Regions from separate parts of the Clostridium sp. 1001283B150225_161107_B6 genome, predicted to be linked through region 1. Evidence: predicted binding sites of a transcription regulator. Region 1 holds the regulator's gene; the other holds the start of a gene.

The links. The regulator Rex, encoded in region 1, represses fermentation and respiration genes when NADH is low (regulators of the CRP and FNR family bind a similar motif). The targets are predictions, from matches to a motif close to ATTGTTAANNNNTTAACAAT.
Region 2: I2H39_RS17250 ((2Fe-2S) ferredoxin domain-containing protein) is a predicted target of Rex. The motif match lies at 3,484-3,503, and genes of this name have one in related genera.

The regions. Positions count from the first base shown of each region.
Region 1 covers NZ_JADNMD010000004.1:310,055-317,496, forward strand. Annotated here, with positions in the region: gene I2H39_RS12735 (amidohydrolase) at 1-720, shown strand, start outside; gene I2H39_RS12740 (MFS transporter) at 717-1,931, shown strand; gene I2H39_RS12745 (hypothetical protein) at 1,990-2,280, opposite strand; gene I2H39_RS12750 (ABC-F family ATP-binding cassette domain-containing protein) at 2,303-4,255, opposite strand; gene I2H39_RS12755 (redox-sensing transcriptional repressor Rex) at 4,420-5,082, shown strand; gene acpS (holo-ACP synthase) at 5,103-5,522, shown strand; gene I2H39_RS12765 (NAD(P)H-hydrate dehydratase) at 5,482-7,029, shown strand; gene alr (alanine racemase) at 7,086-7,442, shown strand, end outside.
Region 2 covers NZ_JADNMD010000007.1:151,039-158,480, reverse strand. Annotated here, with positions in the region: gene I2H39_RS17260 (SpoIIE family protein phosphatase) at 35-1,213, opposite strand; gene I2H39_RS17255 ([Fe-Fe] hydrogenase large subunit C-terminal domain-containing protein) at 1,213-3,177, opposite strand; gene I2H39_RS17250 ((2Fe-2S) ferredoxin domain-containing protein) at 3,180-3,419, opposite strand; gene I2H39_RS17245 (PhnD/SsuA/transferrin family substrate-binding protein) at 3,584-4,759, shown strand; gene I2H39_RS17240 (ABC transporter permease subunit) at 4,778-5,527, shown strand; gene I2H39_RS17235 (ABC transporter ATP-binding protein) at 5,542-6,150, shown strand; gene I2H39_RS17230 (manganese catalase family protein) at 6,371-7,003, opposite strand; gene I2H39_RS17225 (spore coat protein CotJB) at 7,003-7,287, opposite strand; gene I2H39_RS17220 (spore coat associated protein CotJA) at 7,284-7,442, opposite strand, start outside.

The sequences.
Region 1 (7,442 bases):
GCCATATTTGGAGCCCACTGCCAGCCTCAGTACCCGGCCGGGGTCATGGGGTGCAGATACGGGAACTTTTTTGCCAGCGGCGATTTTTTTGAGGTAAAGCTGAAGGGAAGGGGATGTCACGCTGCGTCGCCCCATAAGGGAAATGACCTGATACCCATTGCCATGGAGATGATTCAGGCCATTCAGAATATACGTTCCAGGGAGATACCGCCCATGAAGACGGCTGTTATTTCGGTATGCTCCATAAACGCCGGGGTCCTGTCCACTAAAAATGTCCTGCCCTCGGAGCTGACCTTTGGAGGGACCTTCCGGGCCCACGACAGCCAGGTCAGGGACTATATTGCAAAACGGCTGGAGCAGATTGTAAGGGATATCAGCCGGATGAACGGAATCACCTGTGAATTTGAGGATTCCTTTGCATTTCCCTCCTTTGCCAATGACAGGGATGTGACGGATATAATCTGCAAATCCGCGGCAGAAGTGCTGGGCGAAGACAAGGTAATGAAGCGTACGGAGCCTGAGATGGGGTCAGAGGATTTTGCCTGGTATACCAAAAAATTTAAGGGCGCTTTTTTCTTCTTCGGAGTGAAGAATGAGGAGAAGGGCCTGACAGCCAGTCTGCATAATCCCGGATTTGACATTGATGAGGATGCCATGGTTCCGGCCCTGGCTGTCTATATCAGCACACTATACCATCTGTTAGAAAGGCAGGATTCATGAGTACAAAGGATAATACGGCAGGAGAACTGAAAAACAGGTCCATGGTGCTGTGGGCAGTGCTGAGCCTTTCCATGGCCAATGCGCTGGTGGGAACCGGCATATCGCCTGCCCTTGGAGTCATACGCCAGACCTTTCCGGATGCCCCCGGCGTGCTGGTACAGATGATTGTATCCCTGCCGTCACTGATGGTGATTGCAGCAGCCATTCCCTTTACCTGGCTCAGCAGACGGTATTCGGTCCGGAAGCTCTGCGGAACAGGGCTGGTCCTGTTCCTGGCGGGCGGTCTTTTGGGCGGTCTGGCCACCGGTATTTACACACTGGTCCTTACAAGAATCCTCATTGGAGCCGGATATGGGCTGATGATGCCGCTGTCAGTGGGGCTGCTGTCCTATTTTTTTACCAGGGAGGAACAGCACCGCTTAAATGGAGGAATTGTCATATGGTCCAGCGTGTCGTCCATTATCTGTATGGTGCTGGCCGGGTATCTGGCTGCCATTTCCTGGAGAGCCGTGTTCCTGGTGTATCTGTTTGGAATCCCATGTCTGTGGCTGTGCCTGAAGCATATTCCCGATGTAACGGCTGCGGGGAATGAGGCTGCGGGGAATGAAAATGGGGTTCCAGCAGGGGCCGGGCATCATAGCTTTGGAACCCTTGGCGTCATTAAGAAGATATGGGTCTATGGAATTGGCACGTTTGTGGTGTTTGTAGGTTATTTTGCCATACTGAACAACTGCTCCGCCATCATTCTTTCGGAGGGTTTAATCCGCGGGGAAAAAGTGGGAATCATTATGTCATTCCAGACCGTAAGCTCCCTTGTGACAGGGCTTTGTATCGGAAAGCTGAAAAATATCCTGGGAAGATATATGAGTACCTTCATCTGGCTGTGCGCCATTGGCGGACTTCTTTCTCTATATGCAAAGAACAGCCTGGCACTTACCATACTGGGTCTGGTACTGTTTGGAATAGCCCTTGCCTCGGCCGTGGGCACCTTTAACGCAGAGGCATGTATTGCCTGTGAGAAGGAGGAGTCCCTGGCAGCCGGTTCCGTCATTATGTTTATGAGAAGTCTGGGACAGTTTTCTTCACCGCTGGTATTGGGGTTCATGGCCCGGGCCGCAGGCGTCCTGGATATACGGTTCCCCTATGAGGGCGCGGCCCTGTTGTCTGTGGTTATGCTGGGCGTGTTCTGGGTAAAGGGGCTGTCAAGTTAAAACACTCCTCCTGTGGAAGACATATCAATAAAAAAGTCTTTCACAGGGGGAGTGTCATTTATTTGGTTCTCTTGGATTCTCTCAAATCATCCTTTGAATCCATGTCTGTTTTATCCTGCAGGGGATTCCCTCCGGCATCTCCGTCCATATCTTCAAAGGGGTCGGATGGTTTCAGCACCCTGGTCATAAGTCCCATGGCATACATGATAATGGGTATGAAAACCAGGGAGAAGATAACCGCCATGAGATAATTCTTCGGCGCTCCCATGGCAGCCAGCACAATGGCCAGGATAAACAGGCCGGCCAGCCCAATGGCGCCTATGAGGGCAAATATACGTTTCAGTTTCATGTAGCAGCTCCTTTCTGCGGCATCAGGCCTCCTCGGCTAATTCTTCCCAGTGCAGGTACAGCGTTTCTAGCTGTCCGGCTATTTCCTCTTTTTCCTTATTCAGCTCCATAAGCCGCGGCACATCGGTGTAGACCTCTTCCTTGGTGAGCAGGGCGTCAATCTCACTGTCCCTTGTCTCCAGGGCATGGATGGAATCCTCTGTTTTCCTGAGCTCGTTCTGAATCCTGCGTATACGGGCCTGTTCTTCCTTCTGGGCCTTCCACTCCAGCTTCAGGTCATTCTGGGAGCCCTGGGAAGGGCTGCCGGCGGACCGGGAGGTACGGGAGGCGGATGATGAACGGCTGTTCCTGGCCGCAAAGGCCGCTTCCACAGCCTCCTTTTTCTCCAGATAGTAGTCATAGCTGCCGATGTAATTAATCAGGGACTGGCCGGTCAAATCCAGGATTCGGGTGGCTGTGCGGTTGATGAAATACCGGTCGTGGGACACATAGAGGACGGTTCCGGTGTAACGGCACAGGGCGCTTTCCAGGATTTCCTTGGACGTGATGTCCAGATGGTTGGTGGGCTCGTCCAGCAGCAGGAAATTGGCGTCGGACAGCATCAGCTTGGCCAGGGAGACACGGCCCCGCTCGCCGCCGCTCAGGTCGCGGATTAGCTTGAACACATCGTCCCCCGTAAAGAGAAAGGAGGCCAGGGTATTGCGAATCTGGGTATTGTTCATGGTGGGATAGGTGTCCTGGATTTCGTCAAACAGGGTCTTATCCATATGAAGGACCTGGTGTTCCTGGTCGTAGTAGCCGATATGGACCTTGGAACCCAGGCGTATTTCGCCGGTATCAGCCGGAAGCAGCTGGTTGATGATTTTAAGGAGGGTGGTCTTGCCTGTTCCGTTGTTGCCGATGATGGCCACCCGCTCCCCCCGCTTGATTTCAAAGTCCACATCCGTGAACAGGGTCTGGCTGTCAAAGGATTTGCTCAGGCCGGTGACTGTAAGCACATCCTTGCCGCTTTCCACATCCGGCTCCAGCCGGATGTCCATGGAGTCGTCGATGTCCATGGGCTTTTCCAGCCGGTCAATCTTATCCAGCATCTTTTCACGGCTCTCGGCCCTGCGTATGGATTTCTCACGGTTAAAGGATTTCAGCTTGGCAATTACCGCCTCCTGGTGCTTGATTTCCTGCTGCTGATTTAAGTATGCCCGGATTCTGGCATCCCGAAGCATGGCCTTTTTGTCGCTGTATGCAGTGTAGTTGCCGCTGAATACGGTTCCGGTTCCATTGTCCAGCTCCACGATTTTAGTCACCACCCGGTCCAGGAAATACCGGTCATGGGCAACAATGATTACACTGCCGCTGTAGGTCTTAAGGTAAGTCTCCAGCCAGGCAATGGATTCCATGTCCAGGTGGTTGGTTGGCTCGTCCAGAAACAGGATGTCCGGCCTGGTCAGAAGAAGCTTGCCCAGGGACACGCGGGTCTTCTGCCCGCCGGAAAGGGTATTGATGGGCTTTGTGAATTCTTCCTCGGCAAAGCCCAGTCCCTTTAATACACCGGTGATTTCACTGCGGCAGGCATAGCCGCCTTCCAGCTCAAACTGGTGGGTCAGGCGGCTGTATTCCTCCAGCATGGCTTCCAGGCGTTCGCCGGACGCGCTTTTCATATCCAGTTCCAGGGAGCGGATGCGTTCTTCCATCTGCAGAATGGGGCGTTTGACCTCCAGCAGGGCGTCCTGGATGGTGCTGCCGCTGTCCAGGTCCTGGTGCTGGGCCAGATAGCCCACAGAGGCGCCCTTGCCCAGGGCAACGCACCCCTCGTCAGGGGCCAGCTCCCCGATGACGATTTTCAGGAGGGTGGACTTGCCGGCGCCGTTAATTCCCACGATGGCCGCCTTCTCATGGTCCTCCAGGTGGAAGGAAACCTGCTTTAATATATGTTTCTCCCCAAAAGATTTGCTTATATTGCTGCATGATAAAATCATGGTAAACTCCTTTAAAAACGACATATTTTGCTCTCACAAGTATAATATAAGGGAACGATTTTTTCAAGAACATATGTAAACGTGTTTGACATTTTTTTGACGTGTGTTTATAATAGTACTATTAGAGTTTTGATAGAATTGCACAATGGGAAGGTGGATACATCATGGAACGCAAGGAGATTTCGAAGGCAGTGATTTCTAGGCTGCCCCGCTATTACCGTTATTTAGGTGAATTAATAGAGGAAGGTGTGGAGCGTATATCCTCCAACGAGCTGAGCGCCAGAATGAAGGTGACTGCATCTCAAATCCGTCAGGATTTGAATAATTTCGGCGGATTCGGACAGCAGGGATATGGTTATAATGTAAAGTACCTCTATTCGGAAATCGCTAAGATACTGGGAATTGACAGACAGCATAATGTAATTATCATCGGAGCAGGAAACCTGGGACAGGCCATTGCCAACTACACGAATTTTGAGCGCAGGGGCTTTGTCATCAGGGGAATGTTTGATATTAACCCCAAACTGATTGGACTTGTTATCAGGGGAATTGAGATTCGCTCCGTGGATGATTTGGAGACATTTATCCGGGAGAATGAGATTCAGATTGCAGCGCTGACCATTCCCAAGACAAAGGCGCCGGAGATAGCGGACCGCCTTGTGAATGCGGGAATCAGGGCTATCTGGAACTTTGCCCATACGGATTTGGTGGTGCCGGAGGATGTGGTGGTTGAAAATGTACATCTGTCCGAGAGCCTGATGCGCCTTTCCTACCGGGTCAGCAGTATGTATGACCAGCAGGAGGAGCAGAGAAATTCATTAAAGTAAATGTTTAGGAAGTCAGCGCCATGATACTTGGAGTTGGAACGGATTTAATTGAAATCAGCCGCATGGAAAAAGCCTGTAAAAAGGATTATTTTGTGATGCGCACATTTACAGATATGGAAAGCCGGCAAGCAAAGGGGTCCGCCTCTAAGCTGGCCGGCTCTTTTGCTGTGAAAGAAGCTGTGGCCAAGGCTTTGGGAACGGGATTCCGCACCTTTATGCCCATTGACGTGGAGGTGCTCAGGGACGATTTGGGCAAGCCCTATGTCCGCCTTTACCGGGGGGCCCTTACGCGGTTTAAGGAGATGGGGATGGAACGCCTGGAGGTTTCCATCACCAACACAGGGGAATACGCCATGGCATTTGCAGTGGGAGAGGGAAGGATAAAGGAGGTACAGTCATATGAGGATGCTGGTAACGGGAAAACAGATGAAGGCCATTGACGCATATACCATCCATACCGTGGGAATCCCATCCCTGGTCCTGATGGAACGGGCTGCTCTTGAGGTGGCCCGGGCAGCAGAGCGCCTTTGGGAGAAGGGGGATACGGTGTGGGCTGTATGCGGCACCGGCAACAACGGGGCCGACGGCGTGGCGGCAGCCAGAATGCTTCATTTAAAAGGGTATCCGGTGCGTGTATTCCTGGTGGGGAATCCGGAAAGAGGAACAGAGGAATTCAGAGCACAGCTTTCCATTGCCGCCAATGTGGGCCTTTTCTCTTCGCCCTGGCAGGACGGGGAAAAGGAAACGTGCGGCCTTCTCATTGACGCGGTGTTCGGCGTGGGACTGAGCAGGCCGGTTGAGGGAGAGTACAGGCAGTGCATCGAGATGCTGGAGGCCAGGTCCATACGCCGTACCGTGGCAGTGGATGTTCCTTCAGGCATCCATGGGGATACGGGAATTGTCATGGGCATTGCCCTGAAGGCGGATGTAACCGTTACCTTTGGATGGGAGAAGACCGGGACAGCCCTGTATCCGGGACGGGAATATGCAGGGCAGGTGGAAGTGGCTGATATCGGATTTCCCGTTCAGGCCCTGGAGGCGGTGAAGGCGGCAGAGGGAACGGCGGCAGGGGATTTTGCCGTTACCTACGGGGATGAGGACTTGAAACGGATTCCCAGGCGTCCTGCTTATTCCAACAAGGGAACCTTTGGAAAGGTACTGATTGTGGCGGGCTCCAGGAATATGTGCGGGGCCGCTTACCTGAGCGCCTTATCTGCATACCGGACAGGGGCCGGGCTGGTAAAGCTCCTTACGGTGGAGGAAAACCGGCAGATACTCCAGGAACGCCTGCCGGAGGCCATTATAGCCGCCTACACCCCGGACCAGCTCATGGAGGGCAGGGAGGAATTCCGGAAGATGATAGAAGCCCAGATGGAATGGGCCGACGTGGTGGTCCTGGGACCGGGACTGGGAAACGGACCCTACGTGGAGTATCTGGTGGAGGATATACTGACCAGCGCCTTTGTGCCGGTCATCATTGACGCGGACGGCCTGAATGCCATAGCTGGCCATCCCTATCTGACATCCTATTATACGGAGAACATTATTGTGACCCCGCACCTGGGGGAAATGGCCCGGCTCACGGGGGAGGGCATAGAGCAGATTAAGGAAAACCTGGCAGGCACGGCCCTGGAGTATGCAGGCCGCTACGGCCTTACCTGTGTGCTGAAGGACGCAGCCACGGTCACGGCAGGGCGGGACGGGAATTTGTACATCAACTCCAGCGGCAACAGCGCCATGGCAAAGGCCGGCTCAGGAGACGTGCTCACAGGTATCATAGCAGGACTGATAGCCATTGGCATGGAGGAGGAGGAGGCCGCCTGCCTGGGCGTATACCTGCACGGGCGGGCGGGAGACGCGGCCGCCTCTAAAAGCGGCGCCCACAGCCTGCTGGCATCGGAACTGGCGGATGCGGTCGGCAGTGTGATGGCCGGGTCTATGAATTAAAATACAATCAAGAGGGTCCCCGTGAAAAGGGGGACATGACACAGGAGGCAACAACCATGAATTCTTACAGCAGAGTTTACGCAGCCATTGACCTGGATGCGGTGGAATCCAATATGAGGGCAATGAAGGCCAGCCTTGGGCCAGCCACTTCCATGATTGGTGTGGTAAAGACAGACGGGTACGGACACGGGGCCGTTCCGGTGGCCGGAACCATTGCCCCTTATGTGGAAGGCTATGCGGTGGCGACCATTGACGAGGCAATCAATCTGCGCCGCCACGGCATACAGAAAATGATTCTGGTGCTGGGCGTGACCCATGAGAGCCGCTTTGAAGATTTGGTCCGGTATGATATACGTCCGGCCATGTTCCGGTATGAGGAGGCCAGGAAGCTATCGGAGACAGCTGTAAAGAAC
Region 2 (7,442 bases), on a different contig from region 1:
CTCTAAAAATGCAAGTATTAAATGGAGTACAAAACTAGTAATACGTAACCATCACTGTCTTTCCCATCTCCTCAATCACATGCCTCAGCTGCTCCACCAGATTCTGACGGATGCCCAGGTCAAAGGGAAGTCCCGGATTCTGGTATGCACTGTTGATGGCCTTGCCCACATACAGGTGGACCTCCGTGCAGTCTTCTATGAGTACCTTGGCCACCATGGAGCCTCCATTGGGCTTATCCAGCTCCTGGAAAAATTCTTCGGATACAGTCTCATTTTTCACATATCTGCGAAGCAGCTGAAGCACCCGGTTAAGGGTAAGGACACCCTCCGTAACCAAATCCACGCCATCCATGTACGCGATGGGCGGTATCTCCGGGTCCACATAATCCAACGATACATCCAGCTTTTTCCCCAGCACCCTGGACACAATGGTTGCACTGGTTCCGCCGCATACAATGGTCCTGGCATTGGGGTCATCCATGAAGTCATGGACCATGCGCATATCGTCTTCCGGATTTCTGGCCGGTCCTGTCATCAGATGGACAGGCTTGCTGTCAATAATCCGCATACACGCCACCGTGGTGTCATCCCCCGGCCGGAACTGGTACAGCTCGTCACAGGCCCTGCTGATGGATGCAGCCAGACGCATGGCTGACACGGTCAGAGGATACTGTCTCACTGCATAATCAGCTATATCCTGCCACAGCCATCCGAAATTCAACAATTCTCCCACACCTGCATGGATGGTGCCGTCGCTCATGAGAATCAGGGCATCGCCTTTTTTGACTTTGAATCTGTATTCATTGATTTCCTTGCCCTGGATAACCCGTACATTCTTGGGTATCTCCATGAGCTTTCCATCCCGTATGAATATACAGCCGGGATTATCATACTCCACCAGATATGCATCCCCATTATGGTATACCTGCAGAATACTAAAGGTGGAATAGGCCACCTGTCTTACCTGGCAGATGGGCAGGGTCTCGCTGATAGTATCCACACATTCCTCCAGGGTAGCCCCGTTGAGGAACATGGTTCCCAGTATCTTGGAGGTCAGCGTGGACAGGATATTGGCCTTGACCCCGCTTCCCATGCCGTCCGCCAGAATCATTATATTGGAATCCTCGGTCTGCAGGAGTTCTACCTTGTCCCCGCACAGGATTTCGGTGTATTTGTTCAGGCTTTTATATGCAACATCCACTGTAATTCCCATTATCTACCTCCGTTGCCGCCTGGTTTCTTTAAATCCGCATTGCTCAGATGGACATACCCGGTCTTTCCGCCGCCCGGATTTGCGCTGCCGATATGGACATATCCCGTAGAAGGCTTCTTCTGCTCCCCTCCATCATCAGCCGGATTTCCGGCTGTCATGACTCCCTTTAAGGGCACGGCTCCGCTTCCCAGCTGTACGCCCGGTATCTCCCGGTCCAGTTCTCCCCCGGCATACACGGCATCGCTGCCGTCCTCCAGCAGGGAATGGCACAGCTTGGTCAGAGTGGTCTTTGTCTCAGCTGTTGTCTCGCCTAAAAGACCGGCTATCTCCTGGGCCACCATCATCTGCTTATGTATGACCTTCTGGGCCAAATCAATGGTTTCCAGCTTTTTCTCATACTCCTCCTTGGCCAGCTCCTCCTCTCGGGTTATGTCTATGAAGGTGGCCAGAACAGCATTTTCCTTCTCTATGTACACAATGTTCTGCAGGGTGGAAAGATTATACTCCGGATAATTCACCCGCTTGCCGTGGATATTCTGATGTGTATCAAATACCCACTGGAAATTCACCGGGTCGATGAGCTCATACAGGTACATCTGCAATGCCTGTGAACGGGTTCTGCCAAAATATTTCTCGCCCACATCCGAGTACTCCATGATGCGCATGTCTTCTCCCACAATCAGTACAATGTTAGGCGAGGTCTCCATTACCAGGTTGGCCATGGATTCTGCCTTTTCATGCATAAAGGGGATGCACATGCTCACTTCCGCCTTGTGCTGGAATACGGCAATGGCTTTTTCCCGGCAGGTAGGATATCCGCAGGCGCCGCAGTTCAGTTCGTCCTCCGGCTTTAACTTGTTGGTCATGCGCAGGATTTCCCGTATCTGTTCCTCCGTAGGCTGGGGGTCTCTGGGCGAATGGTCCTCAAACCGTTTCCTGAAATTCACATTTTCCCACACCGGCTCCATCTGCCTTTCCTCAGCCGGCTCCCTGCTGATGCTTTCCTCCATGTCCAGCTTTACCTTGAATCTGGATATGAACTCGTCATCTACCGTAGGCCCTTTGATACAGCCGCCGGAACACATATTCATCTCTATAAAACAGCCCTTGATTTCACCGCGGGACATGCTCCTGCACAAATCAATACAGTTATCCTCTCCGTGAACATAAAACTTCCGGTATCCGTCCCCCTTTTCCTCGGTGGCCAGCACGGAATTTACCACGCCGTTGGTCACGGGATACAGGCGGTTCACCTTTGGGTCAAATGCTGTAAATGGCCGGTCCTCACAGTCCTCAATTACGATGTCCTCTTCCTCCAGCCATTTGTTTATGTCATTGAAATTTAATACAGCGTCAATATAGCCCTCATGCCGCAGGTCCATGGCTTCCTTTTTCTTGGCAATGCACGGTCCCAGGAACACGACCTTCACATCACGTCCCAGTTCTTCCTTCAGCAGCTTTCCATGGGCAATCATGGGCGACACCACCGGGGCCAGGTAAGGTATGAGCTGTGGATAGTAGATTTCCACCAGGTCGTTGGCGCTTGGACAGCATGTGGTGATGATATTCTCCATCTTGTGCTCTGCCAGGAGCTTCGTATATTCGGCGGTCACAAAAGCAGCCCCCTCGGAAGTCTCCCTTACATCCTCGAATCCCAGGCGCAGCAGAGCTCCCCGCACCTGACCGATTGTCTTGTATTTCAATAACCCCATATAGGACGGTGCAATGGACACCACTACCCGCATGCCTTCGCGCAAAAATCCGCGGACCATATTCAGGTCGCTCTTAAGGGTTTTTGCTGACTGGGGGCATATTTTCAGACAATGGCCGCACAGGATGCACTTGTCCGGCATGATGACTGCCCTCTCATCCTTGACCTGGATGGCCTTTACCCCGCAGTAACGGACGCATTTATAGCAGTGTTTGCACTTTGTGGCTTTGAAATCGATGATTTCCATGCCCATAATCAAAGTCTCCCCTTAATCTCATTTTCAAAAAATTCCTCTGTATCCTCCGGCTTCAGGGAATACAGCTCACCCTCCACCGTCACGCATACTCCATGGTCACAGTTGCCGGAACAGAACGCACCGTTTAAGTCCACTTTATCAGACAGGCCGTTCTCATCCACCAGCTTCTGGAGCTTACTGATAATCTCTCTGGACCCTTTTAAATGACAGGCACTTCCAATACATATCGTTACTTTCATCCCTTATTCCTCCACTATCTGCGTGTATTATGGGCTCACCCAAACCATGGCTTCATTATCTCACATTGTGATATTTATATCAATAATATTTCTCAAATATTTTATAGAAAAGACAGGCCTGTTGTGCTATAGTTAAGGATATTTACGAGAGGAGTTGAAGTATAATGAAAAAACATATTTCCTTACTTTTAATGGCATTTATGGGCGCCTCCCTGGTACTGGGCGGATGCGGCAAAAAAACTGCCGTCACGCCTTCCCCGGAGACTCAGACTGAGGCTCAGACCGATATGCCGTCTGATGCCCAGACCGCAGCCGGAGCTGAGGACAAAACTGCCCAGAACCAGGCCCCAGACAGCCCTTCCGGTGCAGCCTCATCCGCTGACTCTGAATCCGGTTCCGGCAGTGAACTGAACACCGGCTCTGATGAAACCAAGCTGACCTGCCAGGCAGCCATCCGTGTAGGTTCCTTAAAAGGCCCTACCTCCATGGGACTTGTATCCCTGATGGATAAAGCTGCCAGGGGCGAAACCTCCAATGTCTATGAATTCACCATGGCCGGCAAGGCAGACGAGCTGGTAGGCAAGATTGCAAACGGGGACCTGGATATTGCCCTGCTGCCTGCCAATGTTGCAAGCGTGCTCTATGCCAAGACCCAGGGAAATGTCACGGTCCTGGATATCAACACCCTGGGTGTTCTCTATGTGGTGGCCTCAGACGATTCCATTACCTCCATGGCCGACTTAAAGGGACGCACCATTTACATGACCGGAAAGGGTACCACACCTGAATATGTGATGAATTACCTGTTAAAAGGAAATGGCCTTTCCGCCTCAGATGTGGACCTGCAGTTTAAGTCCGAAGCCACCGAGGTGGCATCTTTGCTGAAACAGGATTCCGGCGCCATCGGCGTCCTCCCCCAGCCCTTTGCCACCGCTGCCTGCATCCAGAACCCTGACTTAAAAACAGTGCTGGATTTGACGGAGCAGTGGAACCTCCTGAACAAAGACACCGGAAGCATGCTGGTGACAGGCGTTACCCTGGTGCGCAGCGATTTCCTCAGAGAAAACCGTTCCCCCATTGAAGACTTCGTAAAAGACCATGAGGCTTCCACCCTTTTCGCTGCGGAACATGAAGAGGATGCCGCCCGGCTGATTGCAGAGCAGGGTATTGTGGAGAAGGCTCCCATTGCCCAGAAAGCCCTTCCCTACTGCAACATCGTATGTCTGACAGGACAGGAGATGAAGGACGCCTTAAGCGGCTATCTGTCCACCTTACATGAGCAGGACCCTAAATCCATCGGCGGCCAGATGCCCGGAGACGATTTTTACTATGTGCCTTAAAATTCGGAGACATACCTCATGAACCAACCCGTGAAACATAATACACGAATAAGAAAATATCTGGTTTGGCTGTTCTGGATTGCAGTATGGCAGGCAGCCAATCTGCTGATACACAACAGCATCATATTCGTAGGCCCTCTGGACATGATAAAGGCCCTGGCAGAGCAGGCGGCGGACCCTTCCTTCTGGACCACCATCCTGAATTCGTTCGGCAGGATTAGCCTTGGCTTCCTGGGGGCCTTTGCCCTGAGCATCCTCCTGGGAAGCCTGGCCTACCTGTTTCCCCTGGTCAAAGAACTGCTGGACCCGGTCATGCTGCTGATTAAGTCAGTCCCTGTTGCCTCGTTTGTCATTCTGGCATTGATTTGGATTGGCTCACGCAACCTGGCAGTGTTTACCGCTTTCCTGGTCGTGGTGCCCATGGTCTATGTAAGCACCTTGTCCGGACTGGAGCACACGGATGAAAAGCTGCTGGAGATGGCCAGGGTCTTTCGCATGCCCATGTGGAAGCGGATTCATTATATCTATGTGCCGGCCCTCCTTCCCTACCTTATAAATGGATGCCGTACCGCCCTGGGAATGAGCTGGAAATCCGGCGTGGCCGCAGAAGTTATCGGCATACCGGAAGGCTCCATCGGAGAACAGCTCTACTACTCCAAGCTGTACCTTGACACGGCCGGACTCTTTGCCTGGACTTTTGTCATCATAGTAATCAGCGCACTGTTTGAGCGTTTCTTTCTTTATCTGTTAAAGAAAATAAAGCATTGAGGAGCGTATGTGGAATGACCCTGGAATTACAGAATATTTCTAAATCCTTTGACGGCTTGCCTGTATTGAAAAACCTGAACCTGGCCTTTCATCAGGGACACTGTTACTGTCTGATGAGTCCTTCCGGCTCAGGCAAAACCACCCTTCTGCGTATTCTGATGGGACTGGAGCAGGCGGACCAGGGCAGAATCCTGGCAGACGGACAGCCCCAGGACATGAGTTCCCTGACTGTTTCCCCTGTCTTTCAGGAGGACAGGCTCTGCGAATCCTTCTCTCCCATTGAAAATGTATCCATGTGTGCCGGCCGGTCAGTCAAACCCTCCCGGATAAAATGGGAACTGTCCCGCCTGCTTCCCGAGGAATGCCTGAACCGTCCTGTATCCACCTTAAGCGGCGGCATGAAACGCCGGGTAGCTGTGGTGCGCGCCCTCCTCACCCCCTCCCATATTCTTCTTATGGACGAGCCCTTTACAGGTATGGATGATGAATTGAAACGCAATGTCATTTCATATATTAAGGAGAAACAGGATGGACGGCTGCTCATCCTGTCAACCCATCAGGAGGAGGATGTGGAACTCATTGGCGGGGAACTGGTGCGGTTGGAACGCTGTATGGGTGACTGACAGCTCCTCTGTACCGGAATCAATGCTGCACGGATGACAACTGCTCTGAACCGGAAGCAAAACGAATGATATGTATTGCCTGCCGGCAACATCACGATAAGGCGCTGCGGCCCATGGTTTTACCAATGGCCCGCAGCGCCTTTCACGCATGATTCGGTGCAGGACAGCCTTATATCTGTTACACCTTATTGCACTTTATTTATCCAGTACTAAGTGCAGCTTACATCTGCCCCATCTGGTCCTGGCAGGAAGGTGCTGGCACGTCAAAGGCTGGATTAAATGCATAGAAGTTCCTGCTGTCCAGTTTCTCCTGGGTAATGCGCAGCAGTTCACCGAATCTCTGGTAATGGACCACTTCTCTTTCCCTCAGAAATTTGATGGGTTCGCATACATCGTAATCCTTAACAACACGCAGAATATTGTCATAGGTGCTTCTGGCTTTCTGCTCAGCAGCCATATCCTCATGAAGGTCTGTAATTACATCTCCCTTTGACTGGAACTCACATGCATTAAAAGGAATTCCTCCTGCCGCCTGAGGCCAGATACCTGTGGTATGGTCGATATAATAAGGTCCGAAGCCCTGCTCTACCAGCTGGTCTGCAGACAGGCCTTTTGTCAGCTGATGAATGATGGCAGCCACAATCTCCAGGTGGGCAAGCTCTTCTGTACCTATATCGGTCAAAGCACCTTTACATTCTTTATATGGCATGGCATAGCGCTGGGAAAGGTAACGCATGGATGCGCCCATTTCGCCATCCGGCCCTCCGTACTGGCTCATTATAAACTGGGCCATCTGGGCATTGGGCTCTTTGATATTAACCGGAAACTCCAATCTCTTCTCATAAATCCACATTAATAGCACCCTCCTTCCCATGGCCACGGGTCGTTAATCCAGGACCAGTATGAAGCATCATTATTGGCGGAAGCAGTCAAAGGTCCGAACTGGGCCTCAAAGGCCGCCGCTGCATTTCTGTATGCGTCTGCCATCTGATTATAATAATCAATGGCAGCTGCATCACACGGATGGGTGTCAAGGTAAAGGTTAGCGTCAACCACTGCGAAGCCGGCCTGGTCTACCTCCCGGAGCATGGCAGCACGGGAAACATTAAAGTCAGGATTCATCATCTGATTCGTCATCTGCCGCACCTCCCGTAATTAAATTGAAGGTCCAGGTCAGGGAAAATAGTCCCCTGGACAAGGCCCCGCTCAGGGGCATAGGTGGTCTGCCACTGCTGCCATGGCACATAAGCCATGGCTACCGGAAACTGCTGTTCCAACACACCGCCCTCAGT